4 regions of the Neobacillus sp. 204 genome follow, and region 1 is predicted to be linked to each of the others. Evidence: riboswitches for the same ligand, from Rfam matches in the RefSeq annotation. Region 1 holds a riboswitch; each other region holds the start of a gene.
What was found. A riboswitch is a leader RNA that binds a small molecule or an ion and turns the genes downstream of it on or off. The one in region 1 is predicted to bind cyclic di-GMP.
Positions count from the first base shown of each region.

Region 2: it holds a riboswitch for cyclic di-GMP, as region 1 does, so the genes downstream of both, ACJ004_RS12100 (hypothetical protein) here and ACJ004_RS00670 (TadA family conjugal transfer-associated ATPase) in region 1, are expected to answer to the same signal.
Region 3: it holds a riboswitch for cyclic di-GMP, as region 1 does, so the genes downstream of both, ACJ004_RS07765 (anti-repressor SinI family protein) here and ACJ004_RS00670 (TadA family conjugal transfer-associated ATPase) in region 1, are expected to answer to the same signal.
Region 4: it holds a riboswitch for cyclic di-GMP, as region 1 does, so the genes downstream of both, ACJ004_RS27205 (hypothetical protein) here and ACJ004_RS00670 (TadA family conjugal transfer-associated ATPase) in region 1, are expected to answer to the same signal.

Region 1 is NZ_JBJORY010000001.1:132,477-140,753, forward strand. Features, by position in the region: gene ACJ004_RS00650 (spore gernimation protein GerPD) at 1-160, opposite strand, end outside; gene gerPC (spore germination protein GerPC) at 157-771, opposite strand; gene ACJ004_RS00660 (spore germination protein GerPB) at 833-1,054, opposite strand; gene ACJ004_RS00665 (spore germination protein) at 1,073-1,294, opposite strand; cyclic di-GMP riboswitch class I at 1,553-1,639, shown strand; gene ACJ004_RS00670 (TadA family conjugal transfer-associated ATPase) at 1,835-2,980, shown strand; gene ACJ004_RS00675 (fumarylacetoacetate hydrolase family protein) at 3,134-4,042, shown strand; gene ACJ004_RS00680 (YisL family protein) at 4,179-4,535, shown strand; gene ACJ004_RS00685 (ubiquitin-like small modifier protein 1) at 4,668-4,940, shown strand; gene ACJ004_RS00690 (MoaD-like domain-containing protein) at 4,942-5,214, shown strand; gene ACJ004_RS00695 (aldehyde ferredoxin oxidoreductase family protein) at 5,259-7,091, opposite strand; gene ACJ004_RS00700 (ThiF family adenylyltransferase) at 7,336-8,277, shown strand, end outside.
Region 2 is NZ_JBJORY010000005.1:140,127-148,403, forward strand. Features, by position in the region: gene fliF (flagellar basal-body MS-ring/collar protein FliF) at 1-1,528, opposite strand, end outside; gene fliE (flagellar hook-basal body complex protein FliE) at 1,560-1,859, opposite strand; gene flgC (flagellar basal body rod protein FlgC) at 1,871-2,326, opposite strand; gene flgB (flagellar basal body rod protein FlgB) at 2,332-2,724, opposite strand; gene ACJ004_RS12095 (glucosaminidase domain-containing protein) at 2,881-3,564, opposite strand; gene ACJ004_RS12100 (hypothetical protein) at 3,714-4,028, opposite strand; cyclic di-GMP riboswitch class I at 4,176-4,260, opposite strand; gene fliT (flagellar protein FliT) at 4,473-4,820, opposite strand; gene fliS (flagellar export chaperone FliS) at 4,835-5,215, opposite strand; gene ACJ004_RS12115 (hypothetical protein) at 5,433-6,335, opposite strand; gene ACJ004_RS12120 (flagellar brake protein) at 6,641-7,261, opposite strand; gene flgL (flagellar hook-associated protein FlgL) at 7,396-8,277, opposite strand, start outside.
Region 3 is NZ_JBJORY010000003.1:110,990-119,266, reverse strand. Features, by position in the region: gene ACJ004_RS07790 (aminopeptidase) at 1-29, opposite strand, end outside; gene ACJ004_RS07785 (MDR family MFS transporter) at 372-1,640, opposite strand; gene ACJ004_RS07780 (DNA topoisomerase III) at 1,744-3,834, opposite strand; gene hutH (histidine ammonia-lyase) at 4,159-5,685, shown strand; gene ACJ004_RS07770 (hypothetical protein) at 5,730-5,942, opposite strand; cyclic di-GMP riboswitch class I at 6,555-6,644, shown strand; gene ACJ004_RS07765 (anti-repressor SinI family protein) at 6,675-6,797, shown strand; gene ACJ004_RS07760 (helix-turn-helix domain-containing protein) at 6,887-7,213, opposite strand; gene map (type I methionyl aminopeptidase) at 7,483-8,232, shown strand; gene ACJ004_RS07750 (DUF1128 domain-containing protein) at 8,269-8,277, opposite strand, start outside.
Region 4 is NZ_JBJORY010000021.1:17,535-24,759, forward strand. Features, by position in the region: gene ACJ004_RS27195 (DUF1835 domain-containing protein) at 253-1,278, shown strand; gene ACJ004_RS27200 (NUDIX hydrolase) at 1,529-1,972, shown strand; cyclic di-GMP riboswitch class II at 2,429-2,512, shown strand; gene ACJ004_RS27205 (hypothetical protein) at 2,534-3,109, shown strand; gene ACJ004_RS27210 (hypothetical protein) at 4,167-4,637, shown strand; gene ACJ004_RS27215 (DUF3291 domain-containing protein) at 4,812-5,276, shown strand; gene ACJ004_RS27220 (ArsR/SmtB family transcription factor) at 5,512-5,844, shown strand; gene ACJ004_RS27225 (DoxX family protein) at 5,891-6,346, shown strand; gene ACJ004_RS27230 (SRPBCC domain-containing protein) at 6,376-6,894, shown strand; gene ACJ004_RS27235 (VOC family protein) at 7,004-7,225, shown strand, end outside.

The sequences.
Region 1 (8,277 bases):
GAACAAACGGACCAATGATTAAGGATTCCGCGGGTGTATCAAAAGTTGACGCCAACTGAATTGTTTCCGTATCGCCCACCATTACTAACGATGAACTTGATACCCCAGTAATTTTTATGTTTTCGACAAAGAGTTCACGGTTATAAACTTGAAAGTTCATTCTGTTTTCATCCCTTTCAGATTTTCAGGTAAATTGCTGAAAAAAACATTCACCCCATTTCGAATTTCCTTCTTTAGTTCTTCAATAATAAAATCGTCCGAAGGGGCATTTTCAGAAGAACGGCTGCTAGAGGAATTGGAGGTTAAATGATAATCAATCCTGCTTGGAAGCTGTTTCCTGATGTCTTGTTTTATGAACGATAAATATTCATCATTCGGTTGAACGTTTAATTCCCTCTGGGCAGCCTCAACTATTGGAGGTAAATCCGTTTCTAAATATCTGTAAATCGCTTCCTCGATTTTCATTGATCTTTGCATTTGCAGTTTTGGTGAAATTGGGGTGGTTAAGGACTGATTTTGGATTGCGAAGTCTTCAATTCCGGATAAATCGGACGGGTTTAGACCGATATTCAATGTCCCTTCGAGAGTCTCAACCTTCAATTGATCAAATTTATATTCAATTTTGTCTACATGAATGGACTGTTTTTCATTTAATTTTTTGATATCTTCTTTCATTTTCTGGAGAGCATTCTCTAAAGCTAGAATTCTCTGCTCCTGGGCTTGAATACACATCTGCAGCCATTGAAGATATTGGGAATAATCCTGATACATATAATCACCTCACAATTAATTCGCCAATAATTTTACCCGAATAATATCGATTAGGACGGTCTTACTTATCCTGTTTTCTAACGGCAGCTTGCAGGGGTACTGCTGGTGCTCCTGATAAAGTGCCTGAAGTTTGTGGTGCAGGTTGTGTAAATCCTCCGGTATTATATAAATGAGCCATAGGTTTGATAATCCCAGCACTGCCTATTTGTAAAACCGAGGAATTGGTAATTCCGCCAATTTTAATGAAATTTATTTGAATGGACTGCTGTATATAAAAATTCATTTACACCCACCTACTCATTTATGCATTCAGTGCAATCCCTTGATCGTAAACATCTGGATCATGGGTATTTGTAGAACTAACATTATTATGGAGCTGTAGGCTATCCCCCGTGTTGAAGGATCCAGCGCCGGAAAAGGTTTTTGCAGCCGAGAATGGCATAATTTTATAAACATCTCCAATATGGAAAACAGAACTGCTCCCAAGTGTAATGACCTGTGCAACTCCAACAATTGCTGGCATTTTCAACACCCTTTTTTCATAGTATCTTCTACATCCTATGTTTGGGCAAAAGTAATGTGATTCAATCGCCCAAATAATTAAAACAGGAGCCAAATTGTGCTTATTCATATTTGTTAGTAACTTTATAGGGGTATATTTTAAAGGCGGTTATAATTACCTGTTATTTTCGACGATAAATGATAAATTAGTAGGATATTCGATAAATCGAAAAGGGACTATTATGTGATTAAGAGATCAGTTGGAAAAATAAACACTGAATCTCGATAAAGGCAAAGTTGATGAAAATCAGTGACGCAAAGCTACAGGGGCTAAGGTGCATTTGCATTATGCCAGCCAGTTACCGAAAGATAGGGTGTTTCATATTAGTTATGCTATGTCTGCATAGGTTTCCTATGTCTATATAGTTTTCTTTGATTTTTACCCCCCTATCGGTAATGGCGGGGTTATTTCTATTTTAGAAGGAAAAATCCGTCCATTTGATGCTGGCGGCTTGAGGCTTTTCCCTTGAGGTAAAAACGATTAAAGGTGGGTGGAAAACTTATGGGCTTACTCGATCAAATTCCAGAAAAAGGACAGCTATGTGGGGAGATTCAAATTGATAAACCAATCAATGACCTAAATGGCCTAGGACCCATATTTCCCCTTCTATTAGATGAAGATGTGTCAGAGGTTATGGTGAATGGTCCTAAACAAGTATACTGTGAACGAAAAGGGAAGTTAGTTTTAACCCCAGTCCAATTCCGCGACAATGAACATGTCATGAAGGTGATTGATAAAATTGTCGCCCCGTTAGGTCGGAGAATTGATAAAAGTTTGCCAATTTTAGATGCCAGGCTTCCAGATGGGTCACATGTAAATGCGATGATTCCTCACTTGGCATTAAATGAGCCAACAATCACTATCAGGAAATCTTCAAAGTATCCTCGCCAAATTGACGATTTAATTAACTTTGGAACAGTGACGAAGGAAATGGCTAACTTTCTGGATGCATGTGTGAAAGCTCGATTAAATATTTTTGTTAGTGGTGGCCCGGGTTCTGGGAAAACAACCACGCTAAATGTACTCTCAAACTTTATACCTGAGGGTGAAAGGATTGTAACGATTGAGGATATTGCAGAGATACAATTGGGACAAGCATATGTGATTTCTCTTGAGACACAACCGCCTGCTAATGTGGAAGAAGGGGCAGACTCTATTCACGAGCTTGTGAGGAACACATTACGGATGAGTCCCGATCGGGTCATCATCGGGGAAGTACGCGGTGAAGAAGCATTTGATATTCTCCAGTCTATGAATAGGGGCCAAGGGGGATTATTGGCGACAGGGCATTCAAAAAGTCCAAAGGATATGATTGCACGATTAGAGACAATGGTTCGTTTATCAGGTGTAGACCTTCCGATAAAAGCAATTCGGGAGCATATAGCCAAGGCGATAGATGTAATTATACAGCAAACCCGTTTGAAAGATGGAACAAGGAAAATAGTTAATATAACTGAAATACGAGGAATGGAAGATGAAAATATTGTTCTTCAAGATATCTTCTCCTTTAAACAAGAAGGGCTTAACTCAGAGGGGAAAATTATTGGACAATTAATATCAACTGGTGTCCGCCCTAAATTTTATGATCGTCTGATGGAATCTGGAATTAATATCCCAGCCTCAGTGTTTATAGACAATGAGGAGTAAAAAAATGAAAGGACTCCTCACGAATTTAAAAATAGTAAAGAGCTGATCCCTATTAGTCGGGGATCAGTTTTTTGTGACCCCTTTATATTTGTTCGATTAAAATGTTTATTTTAAAATAATAAGTGTAGTTAATTTAAAACTTGAGGTGAAATCATGAAATTTGTAACAGTCAAATATAAACAGGAATCATTTGTGGGCTTGGTTGACACAAAAGATACAAAAGTGCTTTTACTTAATCCTGCAGAAGAAGTAATGACAGGGCAAAAAAGCTTCCCTTCTTCTTTGCTGGAATGTATTACTGATGGAGAGATCTTTATCAAAAAAGTTAATGGGTTAATCGATTGGGCAGAAACAAGAGAAAATACAGATTCAATTTATATTCCAATCGAAGAGGTAACACTATTAGCACCAATTCCAAAACCAAGTAAGAATATCTTTTGTGTAGGGAAAAATTATGCGGAACACGCGATTGAAATGGGTAGTGAAGCAGATATACCTGAGCATATTATGGTCTTTACGAAAGCACCAACAACAGTTATTGGACCTAATGAAAAGGTGCTAACCCACCAAAATGTAACGAATCAATTGGATTATGAAGGTGAGCTTGCCGTCATCATTGGTAAAAAAGGTCAGGGAATAAAAAAAGAAGAAGCCTTGGATTATATTTTTGGATATACCATTCTTAATGATGTAACCGCACGAGATTTACAATCGCGCCACAAGCAATTTTTTATCGGCAAAAGCCTTGATACGACCTGTCCGATGGGCCCTTGGATTGTCCACAAAAGTATGATTGAAAATCCCAATCAGTTAAGTATTCATACGGTGGTAAATGGGGAGGTAAGGCAGAACTCAAACACAAAGAATTTTATTTTTCCGATTGAAGAGATTATCTCCGTTCTATCAGCAGGAATGACACTAGAACCAGGAGACATTATTGCGACTGGAACACCAGCTGGGGTAGGGAAAGGGTTTAAACCCCCTAAATTTTTATCTCCCGGTGATCAAATGGAAGTCACGATTGAAAAGATTGGAACACTGAAAAATACCATTCAGAAATAAAGATTAGTACCCAATTCTATTATAGTATTCCTATGCTTGTTACTATATTTGATTTACTTTTTTTCGTGTTTATTAACTGTTTATGGTATGATTAGGTTCGAAAACAATGAAATTTTATACATTAGGAGGGGCACTATTGATTCACGGACATATCACGGCTTGGCTTTTAGCACTAATCTTATTTATTGTTGCACTTTTCTTACATAAAGGTGGAAAAGAAAAAGGTGCTAAAATCGTTCATATGATTTTACGAGTATTATATTTGCTAATTATTGCAACAGGGGTAGGGCTTCTATTTTCGGTTTACAAGATTGACGTTTGGTATGTTTTAAAAGCGGTTGTTGGACTATGGGTAATTGGATTATTCGAAATGATCCTTAGCCGTGTAGCGAATAAAAGAAGAACATCTGTATTTTGGATTCAGTTCGTTATCGCATGGGTCCTTGTTTTATATCTAGGCGGGAAATTGCCTATGTCATTTTTACACCCATAAAATGTAATCATAACTAACAAAGGCTGCCTGCGAACACGGCAGTCTTCTTTTATTTGTAAAATATAATAAACATCGTGACAATGATAACTTTTGTGTTTTAATATGGAAATAAGTAGAGGGGAGAGGATCCATATGCTCGTGAAAGTGTTTGCTAATCTCCGTCAAATATGTGGAGGGGTAACGGTAGACGTTCAACCTGATGGTGAACGAGTAATAGATGTACTTGATAAAATGATTGAAATGTTTCCACCATTAAAAGATGAAATCTTTACAGCTGAAAAGGAACTGCTCCCGTTTGTTCATGTCTATGTAAATGGGAGAAATATCATTCATTTGGATGACTTAGAAACGAAAGTAGTTGAGACGGATCAATTTGCTCTATTTCCGCCGGTAGCCGGTGGCTGATATGATAATAAGAGATTTAGAGTTTCGGGGGATAAGGATTGAACATCTTGGCATGTATTTTGAAGAACTTGGTGCTAAGCCAATGACTGCCACGTTCCCTTACATATATGAAGCGGAAAACTGGAGTGGACAAATCATATCGGAGGAAGAAATTTCATTTACTTCAAGTTTTAAAATAAATTCCGTCCAAGTGCGTTTTTGTGCTCCTGACGATCATACTCTCAATGAGGTAATCAAAAATTACCGCTTTAAAACAACGAGAATCGGTGGATAAAAAAACTTCTGCACTTTGTGTGCAGAAGTTTTTTTGATATTTTCTTAGACAGTTTGTTGTGTTTCAGGATCGATAATACCTAATTCACGTAGTTTCTCATCTGTGACGAGACCGTCTTTCCAGCCGCGGACTTGATAGTACTCTTCAAGCATGATGTCCATATGGCTGACATGTCCTGCACTGTTTCCAGATGCCGGTTCTTCTGTAAACCGTTTTGGAAGGAAGTCATCCTCCCGCTTATTAAATCCAGCAAGGTTATTATAATAACGTTCAAGATTATAAATTCTCTCCCCGGCCTTCATAACGTCTTCTGCTGTCAGCTGATTCCCTGTCATTGCACTATATTGTTCAGCATAATGTTCCGCGCTTTCTGAGAAGGAGGAGAACTTACATATATTCATAGAATCGGAGAAGGCGAGCATGTCTTGGAATACTTTTAATAATTCGCCTTTTCCTTCTGGTTTTAAGCGGTCAGTTGGTTCAGGTATACCGGCAATTTCACTGGCAACAGTGTATCCGCGCAGGTGGCAGGCCCCGCGGTTACTTGTTGCATAACCCAGTCCAATACCTTGAATTCCACGTGGATCATAAGCTGGGATAGACTGACCCTTAACAGACATGGATAATTCAGGCGCTCCCCAAGATTCCGCCGCACGTGCTGGTCCTTCAGCAAGAATCCCTCCGAACCCTTCGCGGTATGCGATTTTCTTGGTTAATTCAATCATGGAATCTGCATCGCCCCAGTTTAACTCTTCTGAAATGATCCCTTTCTCAAAGGCTTCCATTGTAACAGAGAAACAGTGGCCAAGCTCGATTGTATCAAGACCATATTCATTACAGCGATCGATCATATATGAAATTGCTTCCGCATCACTTAATAAACAGTTAGAACCAAGTGACCAGGCAGATTCAAATTCAATGCTTTCTACACGTGTTTTGTATTTGCCATCCTTTACTTCTACTTCAATTTTACAACCAACAGGGCAGGCATGGCAGGTATTGTTTGCCACACGTAAATTCGTGTTGTAATATTCGCCACTGTGCTTTTCTGCTTCATCCCAGTGTGTTAGTTGGGAGTTTTTAGTTGGAAGCGCTCCCACTTCATTGATTAAGTTAGTTAACACATTTGTGCCATAGACGGATAATCCGCCTTTGTTTGGAGCAGTTAAGCCGCCATCAAGGATTGCTTTTACTGCTTTTTTATTGGCATCTTTGTAATCAGTTTCTAATTTTGGCTGCGGCATATTGCCTTTTTGAGGTGCTTTAATGACAATCGCCTTTAATTTTTTAAAGCCTGCAACTGCGGCTGTACCACCTCGACCAGCTGCCCGGTCATGCTCATTAATAAATGAGGCAAAGCGTACAGTGTTTTCGCCCGCTTGACCAATTGTCATAACACTAAGGTCATCTGCTCCATGTTCATCTTTCATTGCTTGGATAAAGGCTCTAGTGCTAGTTCCCCATAAGTTAGAAGCATCGCGAAGTTCTGCTTTACTATCTTCTACATAGAGGTATACGGGCTTGTCACTTTTTCCTGAAAAAATAATATTATCGACCCCTGCCCACTTAAGACGTGCAGCCGTCCATCCGCCAATATGGGAATCCGTAACGGTGCCAGTTAGCGGAGATTTGGTGACAACACAAAGGCGTCCGCTCATGGAAGAACGTGATCCGGTGACAGGACCTGTCATAATACATAAAATGTTTTCAGCAGATAAAGGCTCGACTTCAGGACCGTTATCTAATACATACTTAACCCCTAGGCCACGACCGCCTATGTATTTTGCTGCATCTTCTTCGTTGATGGCTCGGTAAACAACTACTCCATTTGTTAAATTGACCAGGATTTCCTTGTTTTTAAAACCACCTAGATTCAAAGTTTTCCCCTCACTTTCTTATTTTAAAAAATAGATACAAATCTCTTACACTATTAGATATTGAGAAAAGAGATTCCTTCCAAAATTATACTTTAACCTATTTTTTATTATATCTCTTTTTCATTATTTTTAAAATTATAATTATTTCTAAACGACAATAATAAATAATTTGTTAAGATGATAGTAATATAACTTTTCCTTTTGTTAAGCATAAGTTCAGTTTTGTTAAGAAAAGAGGTATATCATGAGTAATTTAGAGCGCTATTCAAGACAGATTCTTTTTCAACCGGTTGGGGAGTCAGGTCAATTAAAATTGTTGAATAGTAAAGTGGCAATTGTCGGTGTTGGAGCTCTTGGTACGGTAATTGCAAACCATCTCGTCCGTTCAGGGGTTGGCTATTTACGTTTAATTGATCGGGATTTGGTTGAATTATCAAATCTGCAGCGGCAGTCACTTTTCGATGAAGAGGATGCAAAATTACAGCTTCCAAAGGTGATCGCCGCACAAAAAAGGTTAAATAAAATTAATTCAACTGTTACAATCGATGCACATATCGCTGATATAAACCTGGATAATGCCGAAGAATTATTAACAGGAATGGATTGTATCGTGGATGGCACCGATAATTTTATGACACGCTTTTTAATCAATGATGTAGCTGTTAAGTACGGAATTCCTTGGGTTCATGGTGCTGCTGTCAGTTCTAGAGGTATGTTTACTTCAATCATCCCAGGAAAAACTCCTTGCTATCGCTGTCTTTTCCCACATGTTCCTACTGGGACAGGGGAGACTTGCGATACAGTAGGTGTATTGTCACCGTTAACAGATATTATTGGTTCCTTTCAAACCCTGGAAACTGTCAAAATATTAATAGGGGAAAAGACTACACCTCATTTAGAACAAATTGATATTTGGGATTATTCCACCATGCAAATGGATATTTCCGAGGGGAGAAATCCTAATTGTCCAACATGTGTAAACCATCAATTTGATTTTCTAGACCGATCCTCACAACAACAGATTGCATATACAACGTTATGCGGACGCAATACTGTCCAGATCAATCCGAGAAATAAACGCGAATTGGACGTAAAAAAGTTAGCTGAGTTACTTGAAAAAAGTGGCAATGTATCTGGTAATGACTATTTGCTTCAATTTTCTCCTGATGAAGATACTTCTATCGTT
Region 2 (8,277 bases), on a different contig from region 1:
CTAGTAATTTCTTCAATTGACTTTCAACACTCATATCCTGCTCTTCAAAATAGTCAGGTTCTTTAGCTGGTGCAGATCCAAATTCTAACTCTTCCTCTAACTCTTCTTTTTGTCTTCTACGTCTCATCATCCACCAGATCAGACCGCCGATTAAAAGAACAGCTGCAGCCGCGGCTACACCAATAAGCAACCAATTATTTGATGTTGCACTTTCCTCAGTTGTATTTTTGGCAAAGGCATGAGGGAAAACGGTAATCCGTTCATCAATCTGTGCTTGGGTTAATTCTGGATGGCCAAGCGCCGTACGAACCGTATTCGCAACAATATTTCTAATATTCTCCTGTGTAGCAGCTGATAAGGTATTGGCGTTTCCTGAATCCGGTTCGACACCGACATTTATAGTAATATCCTCAATTTGATACGGACTTTTTATGATTTCGTTATTAATACGGTTAACTTCATAGTTAACTCTATTTTCCGATTCCTCATAATTACTATCACCGCCAGAATCAGTTCCTACATATCCGGGAACATCTGTCTCTCCGGTTCCTACAACACCACCAGGATTGGATCCAGTTCCTGTGTAGGATTTAGATGTTTTTTCAGAACTAACAGCAATACCATTGTTATCTTCATCTGTTGGTTTTACCAACTTTTCTTCTGTTTTGATTTTATCAAAATTCATTTTGACGAACGTATGTACAAATACTTTATCGGTTCCGAGAATGTTCCCCAATAAACTTTGCAGATCCTGCTGAATATCCTGCTCAACATTTTTTTGAACCCTGCGCTGTTCATCATATTTATCCAGCGGCCCTTCCTCACTGTCATCATCTGTTAATGCAAGAGTCTCGCTGTACTGGTTCATTATCGTGATATTTTCTACCGGCAGATTCGGTACACTTCGTGCCACTAAAGTATAAAGGGCTTTTATTTGCTGAGAACTAAGTTTTGCTCCCGGCTCTACTTCTACCATGACAGACGCACTAGCTTTTTCTTCATCACCTTGGCGAATAAACACAGAATTTTCAGGCAAAGTTACAATTACCTCAGCATTTGCGATCCCATCCACATGTTTGATGACTTCAGCTACTTGATTTTGCATCGCTTCACGTTCAAGGATGTCGTATTGCCGATCTGTTGCCCCAAAAGATAAATTTTCACCAAAAATATCGTAATTTATTTTGTTATCTTTCGGATATCCTTTCGAAGCAAGACTTACTAATAAGTCAGGTGCATCCTTTTGCGGAACCTGCAAACTGGTGCCGGTTTCGGATAGCTTATAATCTGTGTAACCCTGCTTATCTAATTCTGCTTTAATGTCCCCAACTTCCCGCTGGGAGAGTTGACCCGTATATAATGGTACATATTGAGGGCGTGACGCAAAAAAGATAAAGGTAGAAAGGGCAACTAAAAGAACCAAAAATGTCCCTATGATGAGTCCTTTTTGTTTCGAGCTTTTTGACCTCCAGTAATTGCTGAAGAGCTCTCCTGTTTGTTTAAGTTGATCTGTCCATGATCGTTTCATCTCTCACCCTGCCTAGCTTTCTATCATTCTTTTAAAATTGCATCCGCATCATTTCTTGATAAGCTTCGATCGCCTTATCCCTCACAGTAACAGTAAGTTCTAACGCTACCTTAGACTTTTGAGATGCAATTGTAACATCATGTATGTTGTTTACTTCCCCAGCTGCCGCTTTTACCGTAAGGTCCGAAGCCTGCTTTACCGTGGTATCCACGTTCTCCAAATACCCTTGGATTATATTTGCAAACGAAGTTTTTGTTGAAGTAGAATCTACTTTTTGAAAAGGATTTTGATTAATTTTGATTAAACCAGAATTAATACCAGAAACAGCCATTTATTTCCCTCCTAACGGCCCATTTCAAGAGCTTTTAACATCATCGACTTGCCTGTATTGAAGGCCGTGACATTTGCTTCATATGCTCTTGAGGCAGCAAGTAAATCGATCATTTCCTTTGATACATCCACATTTGGCATCATTATGTATCCATCTGCATTGGCATCTGGGTTTGTTGGGTCATAGACCGGTTTGAATGGGGTCTTGTCATTAACAATTCCTGAAACCCTTACCCCTTGCAGCTGTGTTTTTGATTCTGTTTGTTTTTGCATTTCACCTTGTAAAATTTGATTAAAGGATTTTTCTCGCGGCTCCATCATAACCAACTTCCGACGGTACGGCTCCCATTTACCATTAACAAATGTTCCTCTTGTAGTTTCTGCATTAGCAATATTAGCCGATACCACATCCATTCGCAGACGCTGAGCGGTTAAGGCTGAAGCACTAATATTTAATGAATCAAACATATACCTTAACTCCTTCCTTTAATGGCAATCGATAATTGTTGAAATTCACTGTTAATTTGCTCGGTAAGTGTATAGTACCAGAGCGAATTCTTTCCCATACGAGTCATTTCTTCATCAATATCTACGTTATTACCATTGTTTTGCATTACGGAATTTGTATTCTCTACAATATTGGCTGTAGGTATATCTGCTGGATTGCCAATTACCAAATGACGAGCATCAGAACGATTACCAACAAAATTAGTTTGATTGTTTAGGTGTTTTTTTAGTACATCTTCAAACACGACCTGTTTTGCTTTATAACCTGAAGTTTCTGCATTTGAAATATTATTAGAAATAACTTGTTGGCGTAAACTTGAGGCATCTAAGGCCTTTTGTAGGAGGCTAATATTGTTCAAATGATCCCCCTCCTTTCTAACTAAAAAACTTTGAAAAATTTCGATAGTATATCAATATCATTTTATTTCCATAAATCAATATACTATAAAAAAGGTTTGCAAATCTATAACAAATTTTACATAGATGTTACAAGATGACTAATTACTGTTTTAAAATCATGCTTTAAGTTGTCCCAAATACTTGCTAACCCCATTTACCCAATGGTTGTTTAATCCAGTTGGGTCATTATCCGCACCAATGGGCGCATATTTTCCGGCAATTTTTGAAATACTTGTTAGTCCCATCCCTAAATAATTCTTACTTAGATTTCGAGCCATATCCATAATACTTTCTTCAATCGAAGAATACGACTTCAAACCATATTTCCCCATCATTCCACCCACATTATTCTTTACATAGGCTGCTTTTGATGTTCCATTTCCTGTTTCATGTTGGGCAATAGCTGTTAATAAAGCAGGATTGACATTATACTTTTGACCCGCACTAATAAACGCGTCCCCCATTCCTTTGAGCTTCCCATCCAGTATTTGATTTATCTTTTCTGAACTGATCGTTTGAAAACGTAACGGTTCGTTTGTACTGAATGTGTTATTCAGAAGTCCCGTATTAGGGATTTCATTAACTAAGGCTAAATTATTAGATGGTAAATTATCTACAAACGATTGAAGAGTTGGTGTAGAGGAAATTGGCAACTCCTTTTGGATTAATTCATTTAAAACTGAAGTAAAAAGATCACCAAAATCAATCTTGGTTGTCCCCATTTGTGATTTTACTTGCTCATTACGGGATAAAGTATTTATTAACATCGTTTTTGTAAACCAATCATCACCAATAATCAATGGAATACTCCTTCCCTTAATAGAATGCTCATTATTAACGTTCTAGCTGGTTTGTTTTGACAGAAAAGATGCGTGACAACGATGCGATCCGTGGTCACGCATTATAAAGAAGTTTTATTTAACCATTTCGTTTTCAAGGTTGAAAGCGTTTAAATGGCTCCTTCTAATAACCTGCTTACGTCACCCAAACACTCCTCCGAAAGCATTGAAACACATGTTAGTTGACCATTTTCTATCGTCCCTTCAACTAAAACAATCGAAGTCGTATCAAGTTCTTCCTTCATCGCAAGAATTTGTTTTCCCATATAAACTACATTTTTCACAATATAATAGGAACTGTTGATTGGATATCCAATTGTCACTTTAACCGGTTTCATAAAGAAGGGTTTCTTCTTTCTAAATTCCAAAAAGTCTAAAATCTTGTGATTCACCCGTTCTTCAGTTTTCACATGTTGCAGGAACATTTTTTCGCCCTCTCCTTTAACTGGTGTTAAAGAGTATAAAAATAACCCCGCCTCTACCGAAGGGGGTTAGCAGACAAAAAATGCTTTGCAGGTATAGAGTCCTATACCTATTTCGACATTTTTCCACCTAGTAAAAACACCCTATCTTTGGGCAGCTGGCTGGCATAGTGAATTACCCTTAGCCCCTTTAGCTTTGCGCCACTGATTTTCACCAGTTTTGCCTTGATCGAGATTTTGTGTTTCAGTATCCGAAGTAATCTCTTAATCAAATAATAGAATGTTTTACCATTATCGAATATCCGACTATTTTATCATTTTGTGTCGAATTAACTAGGTACTTTAGACTATTTCGTGCATAAATATGACAATTTGCCCATATTTTCGTCAAAACTTGTCACATTAACAAAAAGAAACCTATTCTTGAAACTCTAAAAATAGGTCAGTTTATCTTTTTGAGTCTAAAAATACACCATTTGTTTGATTAAAATAAGGATGATAATGTTTCGAAACCTGTTTTTGCTTTTTCATTTGATTGATGAGAATTTTGGTTTCAGTTAAACTCTTTTCTACTAACTGTGTCATAAGCTGATCAATGGCATGTATATACTGCAAACGTTGCTTCGCGTTTGGAGAATATTCGAAGTTGGTTTCCTTATTCTTCAGTTCATCCACTTTGCTCATTAACGTCTGTCGATCAATTACCAAGATCTCAAATTCCTCAAACTTTTCTTCTTCTAAACAGCGATTCATATCATTTGTCATCTTATAAATAGCTTCAATTAATTCTTCCATATTGATCCCAGACCTTAGCTTTTAGTTTTACTTAATTTCATAGCAGCAGACCATGTTTCAGTTAATTCTAAAGCAAACTCTTCCACTTCAATAAGTAAGTCCAAATTTTTACTCAGATTTGCTTCAATCAAACGTGATTTCATATAATCATACATTGAAAATAAGGAATCTGAGATGCTATATCCTTGTTTTAAGGTCACCATTAATTCGCTTAGAATATCTTGGGCCCGTAAATTATTGCTGTGGCATTCTTCTAGGTTATTATTTTGTAGTGCATGTTTAGATAATCTTATAAATTTAACCAATCCTTGATATAACATGTAGGTTAAATCCTCAGGTTTAGAGGTAGTCACTGCTTGTTTTTGATAGGTTTGATATGGATTATTTAAAACCATGATTATTTGCTCCTTTTTAAATACAATTCCTATTTACTATGAATTATCGGATGAAGCGTAAAAAAGTTAAGCACTCCCGAGAATAATTTTGGTAATCTTTGATGACTCAATATGTAAGCGTGACAATACTTACTACTAGCTATATTTGAAACTGACTAAATATAATAAAAAAGATAATCCAAAGTTAAGAATGGATTATCTTTTTTATTCATTCGAGTTAGCTGCCGACCTGAAGGACAATCCCAAACCCATCAATAAGATAGTTAAGTCTTTGATTATAGGTTTTAAGATTTTGGATTTTTGCTGCATCACCTAGCTTATTAAATGCAGTAATTTCCTTCGCTAGTTTTGAAACCTCTATTTGCAATTCGTCATTGCGTTTTTTCTCCTGCAATAATTGCTGTTCCTGTTTATCCAGTTTATCACGAAGAGCTTCTTTCTCCAGATTAATGGTTGATTTCATTCTCTCAACCTCTTCTGTGGCTTCCTGATTCTGAAGGGCCATGTTCGTTAGTTGGTATAAACCCCTTAACATCTCATTCAGGTTAATACTAGGAATTTGTTGAACATTGCTAATTAGGCCTGACAAAATATCCAACAGATCACTATCTTCCGCAGGAGTCACTTGATTCGTTTGAGGTGTCGTGGTCGTCTCTTTGATAGCCTCGACTGATGTCACAGGAACATCTTTATGGGCAATCGTTGTAAACTGATAGGCAGTTTGATTTGATGCTTGTTTTTTCTCACTTGCCTTTAAGATCGAATAGTATTTATAGTTTACAGACTGGTAACCACGGTTTAACAGTTGTGCTGTCTCCTCAAGGATCTCTGTTATGTTCAAAGCACCCTCTTCTTGACGGCCCTTGATATATTCAAACATAAAGTCAATTTCATTTTTTGTCCATTTGCGGTTGATCTTTTTTGTATCTTCAGGATTTTGATTATCATTTTCGAAATTATTCATGCTTAAAATCATCAAATTGTTAAAATAAAAAACCAATGAACCTGATCTCAAATTGTTTTTATTCTCCAACTCATGGATGAAAGCCTCTTCTGATTGTCCTAAATCGTGGTTGACTAATGCTTCTTTCAATTCAGATAGTGCATTTTTTAAACTCATAAGAATACCTCCTACATGGTTATAGAAATGAACGTATTGGTTTTAAGCAATATTATCCATACTTATAAAAATCTCATCAAACAAAATAATTTTGTTTTTTCCAAACGCCCTTCATAATCGTTGTCTTACTATATGGATTCGCTCTTATGAATTTTTTTATGGGTGTAGCTAATCAAATAAAAATTTATTTTTATTTTCATGTTCAAGTTAATTATATAAAGTTTGTAATAATCTGTAAACTATTTTGTTGTTTAACAAAAATCCCTCTAAGCAAAAGAGGGATTAATTAGTTTGATTTTTTTTGATTATTGTTCCTTGGATTTAGTTTTTCTTTGCTTTTCAAAACAATGCTGGATGATCTTTAATTGATCCTTTCGATTTATTTTTGTATATTCGATCGCCACATTTTTTCTTTCTTGGCTTTTCATGATTCGAATAATTTTACTTTGAAAAGAGATGGGCACTTCTTCCTTACTTTGGGTATTTGGAACAAAAAGTGTTCCAGTTACTTCATCACCCTCACGTAGTGGAAAATCCAACCTACTAGAGAATAATGCTCCCCCTGCACTAATATTGATGGTATGTAGTTCAGAATCATTAATAATTAATCGTAAATTAGAGTTCACTCTAAAATTTTCTCGTTGCTGAATTTTCACAATTTCATTTTCCTTTGGCTTAACTAAGCGCAATAATGGAATGGTATCTTTGGTCCTGCCGATAATTTCTGTTTTAAATTCGTATTTATTTCCTCCTGTTAGAAAGGTTACCTCTAATTTAGTTCCGATAGATAATAGTCCTAGTATTTCTCGATCTAATGGGATACTGATTAAAATCTCCGTTTCTCCCACTTCGGCCACATTGGTTTTGCAAGACAAGTCATGGCTTACTAGATCAATGGTAATCTTTTGGTTTACTTTTGGATACATACGGTCCTCCTAAAAACTAATAGTTAAATATTTACTATTCCATTATCGGAAAATGGTAAAAATAGTTAAGTGTTTATCCAATTTAATAACATAAAAAAAGGCAATCACAATAAAAATTGTGAAGCCCGAAGGAATTAACGTAAGAAATCCACTAGCGAAGGTTGAATGATTCGTGCTCCTACAGAAAGAGCTGCTCGCTGGACATTCTCCTGGGTCTTTAGGTTGGTAATCACTTCTGCCATGTCTACATCCTCTTCACCGGATAATAAACGCGTCGTAGAGACTTCAAGTCCTTCTAAACGAGAGATACTTAGCTCCATCCGGTTCATCCGTGCCCCTAATTCCGAGCGTTCTTTTAGGACATTATCCAGTTGACTATCCAATTGTGTTAAGTGATCTGAAGAACTTGCATTCGGAGACTGGAAATCAGCAACGATATCTAAAAGGACTTTAAAGATTCCTCCAGCACCGTCATTATTAAAAACATCGGTACCGTGAACATTTATTTGCACTGTGTTATTTTGTCCGACCACTAACTCCAGTTTCTCCGTGTTAGTATTACTAAATTCATTAGTTGCACTATTGTAAGGAGGAGTCTTCACATCTGAACCGGCGAATATGTATTTTCCAGCAATTTGTGAATTCGAAATCTCACCCAGATGCTCCTTTAACTGGTTGATCTCTTCCGCAATCGCATACCGGTCCGTTTCACTGTTGGTTCCGTTCGCCCCTTGGACGGTAAGCTCCCGCACCCGCTGCAGCACGGAGGTGACCTCATCTAACGATTCATCTGTCGAAGTCATCCAAGAAATACCGTCATCTGCGTTCCGTTTATACTGATCAATTTCATTTAAGGATGAACGGTAAAACATACTGCGAACAGCTGTAACTGGATTATCCGAAGGTTTATTTATGGTTCTGCCTGACGATACCTGTTCTTGCAATCGGTCCATCGTCTTATTGGTTCGCTGTAAATTAAATAATAAATTTTGATTCAATATATTTTGAGTCACACG
Region 3 (8,277 bases), on a different contig from region 1:
TTTTCAAGGTTTTTTTGAAATTCACTCATATGTACGTCTCCTTTTTCTGAATCTTCCTATATTGTAGCGTTATTAATTGGAAAAAGAAACTACTTGCTTTCAATCAAAAAGCCGCAGTAAATAAAAAAAAGCAGTAAAGAATTTTCATCTTTACTGCATCTTGCTGCCGTATACTTTTATATTAAGATAAACTCCTGCGGAAAATAGCACTAAGAATGTAATAATACCTGACCATGATGTGGGAGACATGAACTGAGATAATTCCATTGTTTCCACCGTCCTTATAATAATAACTTAATAAGTTAATTATAATACAAATTAGGAAAATGTGAACAATTTAGTACAAATATTGGCGATTTATTGACCAAATTTTACATTTGTGAACTGATCTTTTGTTTTTCAAAGGAATAAAACATGACCCAATACATCCCAGCGCTTAATAGGGCGAGTATAACTAACACAAAAAACGTCCAATTATACCCGAGCAAGACAGTCATGGGAATCGCAAGTGGTGCAATCGTACGGCTAATAGTAAAACGTAAGCTTGCTGCAGCGAAATATTGACCGCGCATATGCTCAGGAGCAAGTCTCGATACAAAGCTTTGCTGGAGCCCAGCACCCATTAATTCAGCAAAGGTGAAGACAGCCATCGCTATCATTAACCCCCATATCCATGTGGTTTGACTAAAAAGAATCATTGAAACCGCATAAACAACAGAGGAGAGAATAAATACATTTCTTTCATAATAATTACTCATCCACTTCGTGACAATCACAGTCAGCAGGGCGACGAGGAAGCCATTTTCCGCGAGTACCAGTCCAAAAGCCTGTTCACCATTGACCGAAAATGACCAATTCCCTAGTGAAAAAAGGCTTTGAGCTTGGTAGACATCCTTTATATAAACAGGAATCAATAAGTCCAATTGCATAAAGGTCTGCCCAGCTAATACTCCTGCCAGAATAAATAGCAGAAAGGTTTTATCTTTTACAATCAGTGAATAATCCTTCACTTGATTTTTTAAAAAGTAATACCATTTCCCGTCTGAAGAAAAGGCGTTATTCTTTACCGGTACGGTTTCTCGAGTCCATTTGGCTAAGATAAGTCCTAAGGAAATACAAACTAACCCAGCAATAAGCAAGAGTTGGAAACGATAGTGAACATAAAAAATCGCACCTAGAATAGGACCAATTACAACTGCAATATTAATAGATGTGTAAAAAATGGCAAACACATTGCTTCTGTCTTTTTCATCGACTACATCCGCCACCATTGCTTGGCTTGCAGGCCAATAAAAGGAACCGAAAACACCGGCTACTGCAAAGGCGACAAAACCCATCCAAGGGGATTGAAACCAAGGTGAACTAGCGAAGGCAAACGCGATAAACGAAAGTCCTTGACCGATAGCAGATAGAACCATCATTCTTTTCCTCCCGAATCGGTCCGCACAGTACCCGCCCATTAGGTTAGCAAGCACGGAAAACACCTGTGAAAAAACTAATAATAAACCTGCTTTACTTTTACCAAACTCTTCTGAAAAATAAATTGTTAAAAATGGAAAAAACATCCAAAAAGTGATGTTCATCATCGCTTCGCTAAACAAGCGAACCTTTAAATTAGGATCCCAATCCCTAATCCTCATACATTGTCCTCGTTTCTTAATCTTTGATCTATCACCAAACTAGCAATTTAGAAAAACTTACAACAGAAATGGTAAGCACATTAAGAGTGCTTACCATTAATGGTTATTCCTGATTTTTTAAGGCTTGTTTCAGTAAATCGCCTAAGCTGTTGCCGAAATCTTCGTTTTTTGAATATTTCTGGACGAGCTTTTGTGCTTCCTTTTTATTAACTGCTTTTTTCTTGTCTTCTGCTTTTTCAACCACATTACAACGGCGGCATTGGAAGTACGCGCCTGCCTTTCCATTATGAATCTCCATCTTTTTATGGCACTGTGGGCAGCGACGGTTTGAAAGCTTTGGATCCTTTCGTTTCCGGAATGAACACTCAGGACTCGAGCAAACGAGAATTTTACCTTCTTTCGTATTCCTCTCCTTTAGAAACTCGTTACATTCAGGACATCTTGAGCCGGTTAAATTGTGAGCCCGATAGGACTTTTCACTTTTTTTAATTTCGGAAACCAACTGCTCTGTTTGCCGGCGGATGTTTTGTAAAAAGGCTTTTGGATCTGCCTTGCCTTTTGAGATTTTTTCAAGTTCTTGTTCCCATTTGGCCGTTAGTTCTGGTGATTTTAGTTCATCATTGACAAGGTCAATGAGTTGCTTGCCTTTTTTCGTAGAGTGGAAGCGCCCGTTCTGACGTTCCACGACTTCCGTGTCCACAAGTCTTTCAATAATTTCTGCTCTTGTTGCTGGGGTCCCTAGACCGAACTTCTCCATTTGCGATAGAACATCAGCCTCAGAATAGCGGTGCGGCGGCTCAGTCCATTTTTGGTTGAGCGAGCTGCTTTTGACGGTAAAGGATTGTCCCTGGGCTAACTTTTGCAGTCCAGAGGTTAATGGTTCTGCCTCTTCTTTTCCTAACACCTTTTTGAAGCCTAAATCAATAACATTCGTTTCTTTGGCGGTAAAAGTCTCACCTTCGACCTTAAAGGTTGCTTGAATGGTTTCAAATTCATAAGCTGGTAAAAACAGAGCTAAGAAACGTCTGGCAATGATGTCGTAGAGTTTTCTTTCATCTGAATCAAGTTCACTTAGATTTAATCGTTGTTCCGTTGGGATAATCGCGTGATGATCGGTTACCTTTTCGTTGTTAAAAACCCGTTTGGCGAGCACAAGACCCTTTTTTGCAAGAAGCGGACGGACTTCCTCCTTATACCCTGAAGCCATGCCATGCAGACGGTCTGTCATGGTGCTTATCATATCTGTTGTTAAATAGCGTGAATCCGTTCTAGGATAAGTGACCAATTTGTATTGCTCGTAAAGACGTTGTAAGACGGATGAGGTCTTTTTCGCAGAAAAACCAAACCGCTTATTGGCATCTCGTTGAAGTTCAGTTAAATCGTAAGGCAACGGCTGTGGTTCTGACTTTTTCTTGCGGTCAATTTTATCAAGCACGGCCTTTTTACCATTTACTTTCGTTTGGATGGTTTCGGCTTTTACCTTATCGAAGATGCGTTTTTCATTGTCACGTTCCCAATCCGTTGAAAGTGGGCCAATTTCGGCACGAATCGTCCAATATTCCTTTGGGACAAAGGATTGAATCTGCTGCTCTCGGTCTAAAACAAGGGCAAGAGTAGGGGTCTGAACCCGTCCTGCAGAAAGTGGATCTTTATATTTTGTGGTTAGTGCTCTTGTTACATTCAATCCGATTAGCCAATCAGCTTCTGCTCGGCAAACGGCTGAATGGTAGAGGTCCTCAAACTGTTTGCCAGGTTTCAATTGCTTGAACCCGTCTTTAATGGCTTTATCTGTTTGCGAAGAAATCCATAATCTTTTTAATGGTTTGTTCCACCGAATCTTTTCAAGAATCCAGCGTGCTACCAGTTCGCCTTCACGACCGGCATCCGTAGCAATGATACATTCGTTAATGTCTTTCCGTTTTGCTAACGCTTCAATAGCACGGAATTGATGATTTGTCTGCTTCATCACCATCAAGCCCATTTTTGGGGGAATAATCGGTAAATCCTCCAAATTCCATGTTTTATATTTCGTATCATAATGTTCCGGCATTTTTAATTCGATTAAGTGTCCTAGTGCCCATGTGACAATGTATTGATTGCCTTCCATATAGCTTTTATGTTTTTGATTGCAGCCAAGAACGCGTGCGAGTTCACGAGCCACACTTGGCTTTTCTGCAAGTACGAGAGATTTCATAATTACTCCTTTCAGGTACATCCATTTTTACCTTTATATAGTATAACGGAAACTCAAGATATTTTGTAACCTGAGCTTTTTACCTTTCATTTATTATTGTACTAAAGTGTTATCGTGCTAAAATTCTGAAAATTCAATTGACAAATAAGCTTTGTATCCCATACAATAATTATCATTAAGATAATTAAAGAATGGAATGATACCAATGAGGCATCTGAAAATATTCAATCTATTAATTATAAAAGAGGCTGGACTCCCAATCGAGTAGATTCGGAATCCAGCCTCTTTCTTTATTATACTACAGTGGTAGAGGAGAGAGACAAAATGATAACACTAACAGGTGGAAGTTTAACATTAAAGCAAATGAAGGATGTTTTATATCGTAAGCAAAAGGTCATGGCTTCAGCCGAGAGCATGGAAGCAGTCAAGAAGAGTCGTGAAGCAGTGGAAAGAATTGTGGCAGAATCAAAGGTGGTTTATGGAATTACGACAGGGTTTGGAAAATTCAGCGACGTACTCATTGATAAGAACCATGTCCAAGATCTTCAGCTTAATCTAATTCGTTCTCATGCATGCGGAGTGGGCGATCCTTTTCCAGAAATTGTTGCAAAAGCAATGGTGCTACTCCGGGCTAACGCACTCCTCAAGGGATTTTCAGGTGTCAGGCCGATTGTCATTGAAAAGTTATTAGAATTAGTAAATCAAGACATTATTCCTGTCATCCCGCAGCAAGGTTCCCTTGGGGCAAGTGGTGATTTAGCCCCGCTTTCTCATCTGGCATTGGTATTAATTGGTGAAGGGGAAGTATTTTACAAAGGCGAGCAAATGGAAGCTTTTAATGCACTTCAACAAGAAGGTATTTTACCCTTAACATTGGAAGCAAAAGAAGGTCTTGCCCTTATTAATGGAACCCAAGCGATGACTGCTATGGGAGTTATCGGTTACTTGGAAGCAGAGCAGCTGGCACAAGAAAGTGAGCTGATTGCTTCCATGACAATGGAAGGGTTAAATGGAATTATCGATGCATTTGCGGAAGAAGTTCAGGTGGCAAGAGGGTATAAACAGCAAATTGATACAGCAGCAAGAATCCGCCGCTATTTAAGCGATAGTTTGTTAACAACCCAGCAGGGTGAGTTACGAGTTCAAGATGCTTATTCACTCCGGTGTATTCCACAGGTTCATGGTGCCTCATGGCAGGCTTTGGATTATGTAAAGGAAAAATTAGAGATTGAAATGAATGCCGCAACAGATAATCCGTTAATTTTTGATAACGGGGAAAAGGTGATCTCAGGGGGGAACTTTCACGGGCAGCCGATTGCTTTTGCGATGGATTTTATGAAAATTGCCGTTGCCGAACTGGCAAATATTTCGGAAAGACGAATTGAACGCTTGGTAAATCCTCAGCTAAATGATTTACCGGCATTTTTAAGTCCACAACCTGGTTTGCAATCGGGTGCGATGATCATGCAATATGCGGCTGCAGCACTGGTATCAGAGAATAAAACACTTGCCCATCCAGCAAGTGTCGATTCTATTCCTTCATCTGCCAATCAAGAGGACCATGTAAGCATGGGCACAATTGCCTCAAGGCATGCTTATCAAATTATCCAAAATGCAAGAAGAGTTTTGGCGATTGAACTGATTTGTGCCATGCAGGCAGTGGAGATTCGCGGAATTGATAAAATGGCAACACATACTAGGGTGTTTTTTGATAAAGGTCGCGAACAGGTAGCGTCCATTACACAAGATAGAGTGTTCTCAAAAGATATAGAAAAAGTTGCTGAGTGGCTTAAGTCCATAGAATTTTCGCAACTTATTAGAACTTTAAGTATTGAAAAAGGACAATTCTAAGGGGAATTCCTAAGAATAAAAAGGCGTGTGGTGCTCACGCCTTTTTATTCTGTCTGATCATTGAGCAAACGAGCAGTATCTCCTCGATATTCTTCCTCATTTTCAACTCGATTTTTAAAGGCTTCCCGTACCACTAGGAATTCCTCGTCACCGACTGCTTCTTTCCCCTGTTTTTCTGTTAAAGTGTCTTTAGGGAAGTTCCCTGGATGATGCTTCTTTTTATGTTCAAAATGTTCTCCGCGTGCCAAATTCAACACTCCTTTCGTCTTCGCAAGTATCATTCCCAAAATAGAGTGAAATAATTACTTTTTGATTAGCACATAAAAAGAAAAAGCTGATTGAAAGAGGAATCTTACATAGATTCACTCTTCATCAGCTTTTTGTTTTGAGAGCTCTGGCTTGCATATGCGGTCCAATAAATAGCCAGCAAACACAATAAATGCAATCGGAATAGAAAAGTTTAACACATGAATAAGGGGCATCGAACTGCTTCACCACCAATATTTGAATATTATTAATATTATGATAATAGTCGTGTTGTTTACATTATATGCTAATTGTCACAATTTAGACAAATATTGAAGTGATAAATATATCTTTTAATGGTTATTCAACATAATGAGAAGGAAAGAAATTGTTCAAAGTTCCATCATTTTGACATAAAGCTGCAAGGATTCGATTTAAATTGGGATATTTTTGTAGAAATATGGGATTAATTGTTAGAAAAAGTTTTTTGAATATTGTAAAATTACGACAAATTACAACACCCTACTGAAATAGCACTAGATATAATATCAATGAGGATTAAGTATATCGACCTATCAAAACAATGAAAAAAACATTAATACAGTGACTTAAGTTGTGTTGGAATCAGAAAAAGGCAAACCTGTTGAAAAGCAGGGACGCAAAGCCGAGGATCTAAGGTATGTTTTACATGCTAAGATGGCCGGGTTACCTGGAATACATTATGTATTTTAGGAGTGAGTAGAATGGTTATAACCGAAAATAATGTAGAAGTAATCGATCAAGAATGGATGGCACTCATATTAGAAGCAAAGGACTTAGGGTTATCCATAGAAGCAGTTCGTGATTTCTTGATTAACAAGAGATAATCACGTTAAACGTACATAAATAAAAAGCATTCTACAAAAAAATCACGTTTTTTGTAGAATGCTTTTCTTTTCAATAAGATCTTTTATATCTATTTATCGTTTTGATTAATTCGCCACTTATTAAATTCAAGGAAATCCCGAAATTGTTCCTTAGATACACCAGACTTCATTGCATCTTTGACTAGATTCATCCAATCAATATCTAATTCCTCTTTATTGATTTCTTCATGTATCAAATGGTCCACAGGAATATTCAAAACAACAGCAATTTTTTCTAGGAACTTTATAGAAGGGTTCTCTTGTTTATTATTTTCAAGGTTACTTAAATATGATTTAGCCACCCCAGCTTGAGCAGCAAGTTCGGAAAGTGACATTTTTCTATCTAAGCGAAATTTTTTTACGCGATCACCAATCATTAGTCTCACACCCAATTATTATTCACTTTACGTTAATTCTAACAAAAAGAATGGAAAAGCACCATATTAAGAACAAAGAAATATGACAATTTTTGAACTTTGAGAATTAGTTTAGTCAAAGTATCTTTGAAAAAATACCAGGATAGAGTTAATATAAAAAGTGTTGCCTATTACGGCATAATGTATAATTCTTTTGAGGTATGTTTTTAGTCGAATAACCATTTTGATTTGCATACATAAAAATAATTAAAAAGGAAGGGGACCCAATAATGATTGTCCTTAAATCACAGCGTGAAATTGATGCGATGAAAAAAGCTGGAGATATTTTGGCAGCTTGTCATAAAGAAATTGCTAAAATGATTAAACCAGGTATTACAACATGGGAAATTGATGTATTTGTAGAAGAATTTCTTAAGAAAAAAGGCGCGACCCCAGAACAAAAAGGGTATAAAGGCTACGAATATGCTACTTGTGCGAGTATAAATGACGAAATATGCCATGGCTTTCCAAGGAAAGAACCTTTAAAAGAAGGGGATATTGTGACAGTGGATATGGTTGTCAATTACAATGGCGCGTTAGCAGATTCCGCTTGGTCTTATGCTGTTGGCGAAGTATCAGAAGAAACCGAGCGTTTATTAAAAGTCACAAAGGAAGCACTTTACAAAGGGATTGAACAAGCGGTTGTCGGCAATCGAATCGGGGATATTGGTCACGCCATTCAAAAATATGTTGAAAGCGAAGGGTTTTCAGTCGTCCGGGACTTTATTGGTCACGGGATTGGAGCAGTAATTCATGAGAAACCGGATGTTCCTCACTATGGTCTGCCAGGAAAAGGGGCAAGAATAAAGGAAGGTATGGTATTTACGATTGAGCCAATGGTCAATGTAGGAAGATATCAAACAAAGATGGATTTCAATGGATGGACGGCAAGAACCATTGATGGAAAATATTCAGCGCAATACGAGCATACCCTTGCCATTACAAAAGAAGGAACCGTCATCTTAACTGAACAAGATTAAAAACAAACCCGTTATGTGCAATAACGGGTTTTCACTTTATTTTTT
Region 4 (7,225 bases), on a different contig from region 1:
AAATGAGCATTGCCCAGATGAGATACATTATAAAGCGAATTTCCGAGTTGAATATTGGGATTACGGCAGCGTTCCCTTTTCTTGTTGTGCTAACGAAGCAGGTTAGCTCAAGAGGAATCGCTGAGGCGATCCTTTTTTGTTATGGAGCTAACAGGCAGGTTAAGCTAAGAATATTTGGGAAAAATAACTTCAAAAAGAGACATTTTTTATTTATGTTTAATACCTTTAATCGATTATAGAAGGAGTTTTTAGGTGGATATTCTCGATATAAAGAATATAGTAAAGGACTTGCCAGAACAGGAAGTAAGGTCATACTTGCAATTTATTCTTTATAGGATTGCATTGTTGGAGGATAAAGAGAACTCTTTAGTTGAGATTGCAAATGATCTTAAAGAAATTTTTAATGAAATTCTCTATCCAAAAGTTACACAATCAGATCCATTTGGAAAAAGTAATTACAAAAAAGTTCATATACAATTTGGATACCCATATTTAAGACAACCATTAAAAGAATTGAACCTACTAGAAGAAGAGTTTATTATTGCTTACCACGACAATTTCTCTATTGCTCCTATTTATAGTTTAGATACCGAAAAGGGACAAACAGATAGATTTGATTGGTTAAAAAACAACTTATCTAATGAATATGAAGTTGAATTTTATAAAGAAAGTTTGCCGAAAGTCATTTCTCAAGTATTATCAATTCCTAATGATCTTCCAATTTACATCTGGGTATCAGAAAATGCAAATGAACAAACAGCACTTTTTTTTACACTGTATTTGTTGCGGGAACAAAAAAACAATATTTCAATCATTGATACCGCAACATTGTATAGAAAATTGTTTGATAAAAAGGCTAAGAAGTATGTACCCTTTTTTTCGGGTGAAATAATTTTAGAAGAATTACAAACCATATATAAATATAGCCAAGAAAACAAGCAGATTTTATCAGACATAGAGTGTAAGCATTTTGAAAAAGAGTGGTTAGACCTCTCAAACAATCCTGGTACATTAAGAATATGGGAAAACGGAGAAATAAAAGTTGTACCTGAAGACTATTACGATGATTTTATAATTGAAAAAGCTAAGAAGCTGATTGGGAAGAAAAAGGGCTTTATTATGTGTGCAAGATTAGTTGGTGAAGTTTATGGACATATTCTTCAATTTATCGGTGACAGCTTTTTGGAATATAGGGTTAGGAAATTAATCGAAAAGGGAATTTTTGAATATGAAGGTGGCCTAGAGGCAATGCGTTATTACGGGATTAAATTTAAGTAAATCTTTTATTGAAAAGCAAAGTGAAGAGATACATTAAGAGAAACTCAGAAAATGAGGTTCTCTTTATTAATGGTCTTTATAACTTTCGTAAAATTGTTTGTGAAGAAATGTACTTAAGCTAAAGGATGCAATAGTTAAAGAAAGTGATCGCTGCAGTGACCCTTTTTATTTAACTAACAGTGCAGGATTGTTGAATAGTAAAGGAGAATTTTCTTGGGATGATAGCTTTCAACTGGAAAAAATGGCTTAAATTGGGATTGTTTTAGTTGTTAGTGTATCAATATTCAGAGATGATGAAGTCTTAATGATAAGAGAAAATAAACCAACTGCCATTGAAATGTGGAACTTTCCGAGTGGACGCATTGAAAACGGTGAAGACATTCTCTTTTCAGCTCGTAGAGAAGTAAAAGAGGAAACAGGCTTTGATGTAAAACTTAATAGCACAACTGGTGTATATAATTTTGTCAGTAGCACAAATAATCAAGTTATTTTATTTCATTTTACTGGTGAGGTTACTGGAGGTTTATTAAAACTAGAGGAAGAAGAGATTTCAGATAGTAGATGGGTTAAGGTAAGTGACCTTGTAAAATTCGATGATGAGGAATTACGGGAACCAAGTGTATTAAAGCAAATAATAGTTAACTTATTAAAAGAGGAGTTACACTCAATTAGTATTTATAATGAACAACTTTAAACTCGTAATAAGTTAAGTATGTGAAAGAATACATTTTAAGTAACGGGTGCATTAGTTGAAGATCCAGCTGCCAGTTACGGCGGCTTTTCTTATGCAACTATAGGGGCAGGTTTGTTTAAGAGGGATTAGGTCATTTCACATAACCTACTTTTATATCTTCTTTCATCTAATCATTTTTTGATGATGCCTGTCTTTCTGAAGGGCAGTTTTCGCAAAGTTTATCGTTTTTAGCTTAAATTCCCCCAAATTAAACACTCGACTAAACACAAAAAATTGGCATTTTTTGTGTGTTTTTGATAAAAATAATTATTATTTTCCCGATTAATTTCATAATTCTACATTTTTTGTATCAAATCAATAAAAAATAGTATATAAAGCCTATAGAAAATATTCGAATTCCCCCAATTTACTTAATTTTCTAAAACATTTATAATTCAAATTGCATACGAGGGTTCTCGGTGTAAAGGGAGCGAGGAAATATGGTTCGTAAATGGACACTTGAGCCATATGGAGCTAGTAGTGTAACCCACCTTTAATTATTATTTTATAGGGGGAATATATATGAAAAAAATGACGAGTTTAGCTTTAGCGGGTATCCTATCAGTAGGACTTGCGGTTAGTTCTGCAAGTGCAGCAGTATCGGTTGACGCAACAGGAACAGGTTTTGTAGGTAAAGGTGATGTACAATTGGCATATGAATGGAGTAATTCTGCTTTACAGAAAAATGCAAGCGGTCTTACTTTTACTTATGACACTCAAGATACTTATGATGTAACAGAGGTATGGGACACTTCAGCAGGTAAGAAAACTGTACATCATGATATCACAGTACCAAAACATGTATCTGTTAGTGCTAGTGTAGGGTATGATGCTCGTACAAGCAAACAAATCACTGGCTTTAACTTAAAAGGTATTGATCCACTTTCAGTAATAATTGAAGGAACTGTACCAGTTGCAGGTGACCCTTTAACTGGCAATCGTCACGTTATTGATCCAGAAACTGGAGCTTGGGTAGAAGCAATTATTACAGACGTTCAATTAACAAAGAGCGAAGGTGGATTATACGCACACTATAATGGAGTAGATGTTGCAATGCCAAATACACCAGTAGCACCAATCGTTGTACCTATCCAGTGACATGTAATGTAATAGTGCGGAAAGCAGTCATTAAATGGCTGTTTTTTTTTTGGTTATGCAAATGAGGGTAGATGGAATTATACCAACCATTTTTCCGACAAATTAAGATACCGTAATGATCGAGATAGATGTAATTTTAAGTGATTTAAATAATGAATTAGAAAATTATTAGATAGGATTGCATTTCACAATCTGAGAGACGATTGTTTTCTACGTACAAGATTGTGAAATAATGTACTTAAACAAACGGGAGCAAGAGTTTAAGATCAGTGGCAGCTTCGGCAGCTTTTTTTGCTTGTTCCACTAACGTGGCATTATAGTTGAAGAAAAATTACAAAAAAACAAAATAAGTGAACCATTAGTGTTAAACAACACAATCAAAAAGTGAAACAGCCTTTTTTATCAAATTTAATTATGTAAAAATTTAATCGGATTTTCTGATTTAAAGAACGTAAAAGCAATCACTCAAGTCATTCGGTGTAAACAACGGCGCCAATTGTCCAAACCATGTAGTAATCTTTCAGGTGGCTTTTGCAGCCACTTCCTAGTATATCAGCAATGTAAGCGCAAACCAACTGGTTAATGTTGGACAATAACAGTGTATGAAAAGCTAAGAAAACAGGAGAAAAACTGAGTTTAACCAATTGGATAAATTCGTTATTTCCCAACCTTCAGCGATTACCAAAATGGTCGAATTTGACCAAAAATGAGATTTGACCTATAAAGCCCAATAATGGCCCCCACATCGAATTTTAATGCCGCTCCCAATTTTTACACCCTAGAACAAACAGAAAAAGCCCATACAAGCCAAATATGAAAGTCGATTTTAGGTCACACAGCGAAATCGAAGATAGATTGCTTGTTTATTGAGTATGAGGTCATTCTTGCTAAATAAATTTTATGATTGGATAAGATTGTGAAGAATGTACTTAAAGTAACGGGTGCGATTGTTCAATAAGGACAGTCGCTTTCCTTGTTCCACTAAAGGTCAGGATAGTTAAATAACGAAGGAGATATAATAAGTTAAATGATTCCTTTTAGATAATGGGGTATTAATATGTCAATGAAAAATAAGTGGTTATTTAATATTGCAATGGTATTACTCTCATGGATTACAGTTTCTTTTTTGGAAAGGCGAAGTATAAAGAGATTTTTTCCAGCCTTTATCTTTGTATTCTTAATAAATTGTATTGATGTTCCGATTGGAAAGAAACGTAGATGGTGGTCTTTTTATAATAAACCACATTCCTTTTTTCATAATGAATTTCCTTTTTTAATAGGTCCAATGTTGGCGGTGGCTTTATGGTCATTAAAATGGACATACGGAAATTTCAAAAAGTTTATCTTGCTAAATGCTCTTTTTCAATTAATTTTTACATTTCTAGCTAAAAGTTTATTTGCAAAGATAAAATTATTTAAATTAGTTCGACTTAATGCATTTCAATTCTTCCTATACTTCTTCTACAAGGCTTTTTTCTTATATGGATTTCAATTCATTTATGAAAATAAAAAGAGATTATTCAACTAAAGCGGGCGATACTTCAACAAAGGTATCGCTTTTTCCTTATGCAACTAACGAAGAAGGTTAGCATTAATAATCGCTCTTTTTCATGTTAACTATTTTGTACGTGGTAACTATAAGTTATAAGAACCCATCTTACCTGAATATACCTAGGTATAGACTGTAAATGGAGGGCTGTTTATGGCTTTAGTTTCAATTTATACTGTTGGTAGGCTAAATCACCCCTATGACCACCCTGCATCTCGTGAGTTTTATGAAATGGGATATAAAGTAATGCGTCAGGCATCTGTATCAGGACATCTTATAGAGGAGTTTTCATCAGATGGAGTGCCTTTCCCTGAAGAAGCTAAAGGGAAAGGTTACCCTGTCCTGACACTAACAGTATGGAAAAGCCTTCAATCCTTATATCGTTTTACCTATTCAGGTAAGCATAGCCAAGCGTTGCGAAATAGGAGCAGATGGATGGAGCCTTATCAAGAGAGACACCTTTCATATGTAGTGTGGTGGACAGAAAAGGTGAAGGATGTCTCATGGGAGGAGGCTTTCAAGAGATACAACTATTATTTTCAACATGGACCCACTCCTTTTGCGTTTGACTTTAAGCACGCGTTTGATGAAAAAGGGGAGACGTGTATGCTTAAGTAGCAGGGTGGTCTCTTATTAACGTTTAGGAAGCTGAGAAAATCACTATTCTTCTTTCTTGACATATCTGGTGAATCAAATAGGTTAGTATATGATAATAGACGCTCTTGCTATTGGTAAATATTTTTTGTTCGTGTTAATGTCCTCTATCCTTTTTATCGAACATCAGAAAACCGTTGCTAAAAAATATTTTGAATATTCCTTGACAGGAATATTCCTTTTAAGGTATATTGAATTCATGAAAACAACTTTGAATGCTCTTGCTGAGCCCAACCGGCTACACATTGTCGAACTCTTGCGTGACGGCCCTCTCACTGTAGGGGAAATTGCTGACCGACTTGGGCTAAACCAGCCTCAAGCTTCCAAACATCTTCGTGTACTAAGTAATGCAGGACTCGTCGAGGTGAATGCAATCTCCAATCGACGGATCTACAAGCTGAGGGCCGAGCCGTTTAAAGAGCTTGATTCCTGGTTGGAGTCCTACCGCAACATTTGGAACGAGAGATTCGACCGCTTGGACGATTACCTGCAGGACCTACAAAGAAAGGATGTGAACCATGACGACAAATAGGAGTCCTGCCAAAGATTTAAAAAAATAATATTGGAGGTATGAGATCATGGAAAACCTTTTGACGTCTGTAGAAGATCGGAAACTCATCAGGAATGACAAAGCCAATGAAGAAAATAAGGTATCTCTGAAGAAAATAACAATAGGATACTGGTTTTTTACGGGCCTGTTGATAGCATTAATGCTTTTAGGTTCTATTCCTGATATAATGTCTGCCCCTGAAGCAGTTGCTTTATTCAAACATTTAGGGTACCCTGCATACCTTCTTCCCTTTATTGGCGTTGCCAAACTGTTAGGTGTAATAGCGATTCTGATGCCTGGCTTTCCGCGAATTAAGGAATGGGCTTATGCCGGGTTTGTCATCGATTTGACGGGTGCCATGTACTCAACTATAGCAGTGGGCGATCCTTGGGTATTTTTCATTATTGGGTACATTTTGATTGCAGGGTCCTATGTTTTTTACCATAAAAAACGAAATGCCGTTTCATTAAGTAATTCGAAATAACTTAACAAAAATTATTGGGAGGAATGGAAATGTCAAACAACACTATGATTTCAAGGGTGGAGAACGATCGGGTACTTGTGCTGGAGCGGATTTTCGATGCGCCGCGCGACCTCGTGTTCAATATGTTTAAAGACCCCGAGCATCTCAAACGCTGGTGGGGGCCCAGAGGCTGGGAGCTTCCTGTATGCAACGTGGATTTCCGGTCGGGTGGTGTTTGGCACTACTGCATGAAGTGCGTCGATCAAAACCAAGGTGAATTTTTCGGTATGGAATCTTGGGGAAAAGGGGTTTATAAGGAGATTATCGAGCCTGAGAAGATCATCTACGTCGATTTCTTCTCGGATGCCGAAGGCAATACGAATGATGCCATGCCATCGTCTGATGTTACATTGGAATTCATCGATTTGGGCGGCGGTAAGACGAAGCTGATCAACCGTGCTGAATATGCGTCGGCGGAGACCCTCAAGACCGTCACTGACATGGGCATGATGCAAGGAATCACCGAAACTTGGGACCGCCTGGAAGAAGTTCTTCAGCACCTGAAGTAAGGAAATACCACGCGCACGGCAGGCCGGTTCAGTTAAGAAACCAGTATCTATAGTAATGATTAGGAGCATGGAGTATGGTAATTACTTAAACAAGGGAGTGGAAAAATCAATGATTAATAAAGTCGGTCAAATCATGTTGTATGTAAATAACCAAGATGAGGCAGTGAATTTTTGGACAAAAAAAGTAGGGTTTAGTGTAATTTCTGAAGAAAATAACGGTCAAGGAATGAGATGGATTGAAATTGCTCCAACAAATGGCGCAGAAACAAGCATCATTCTGCACAATAAGGAATTCGTTGCTAAAATGTCACCTGGATTAAATCTTGGTACA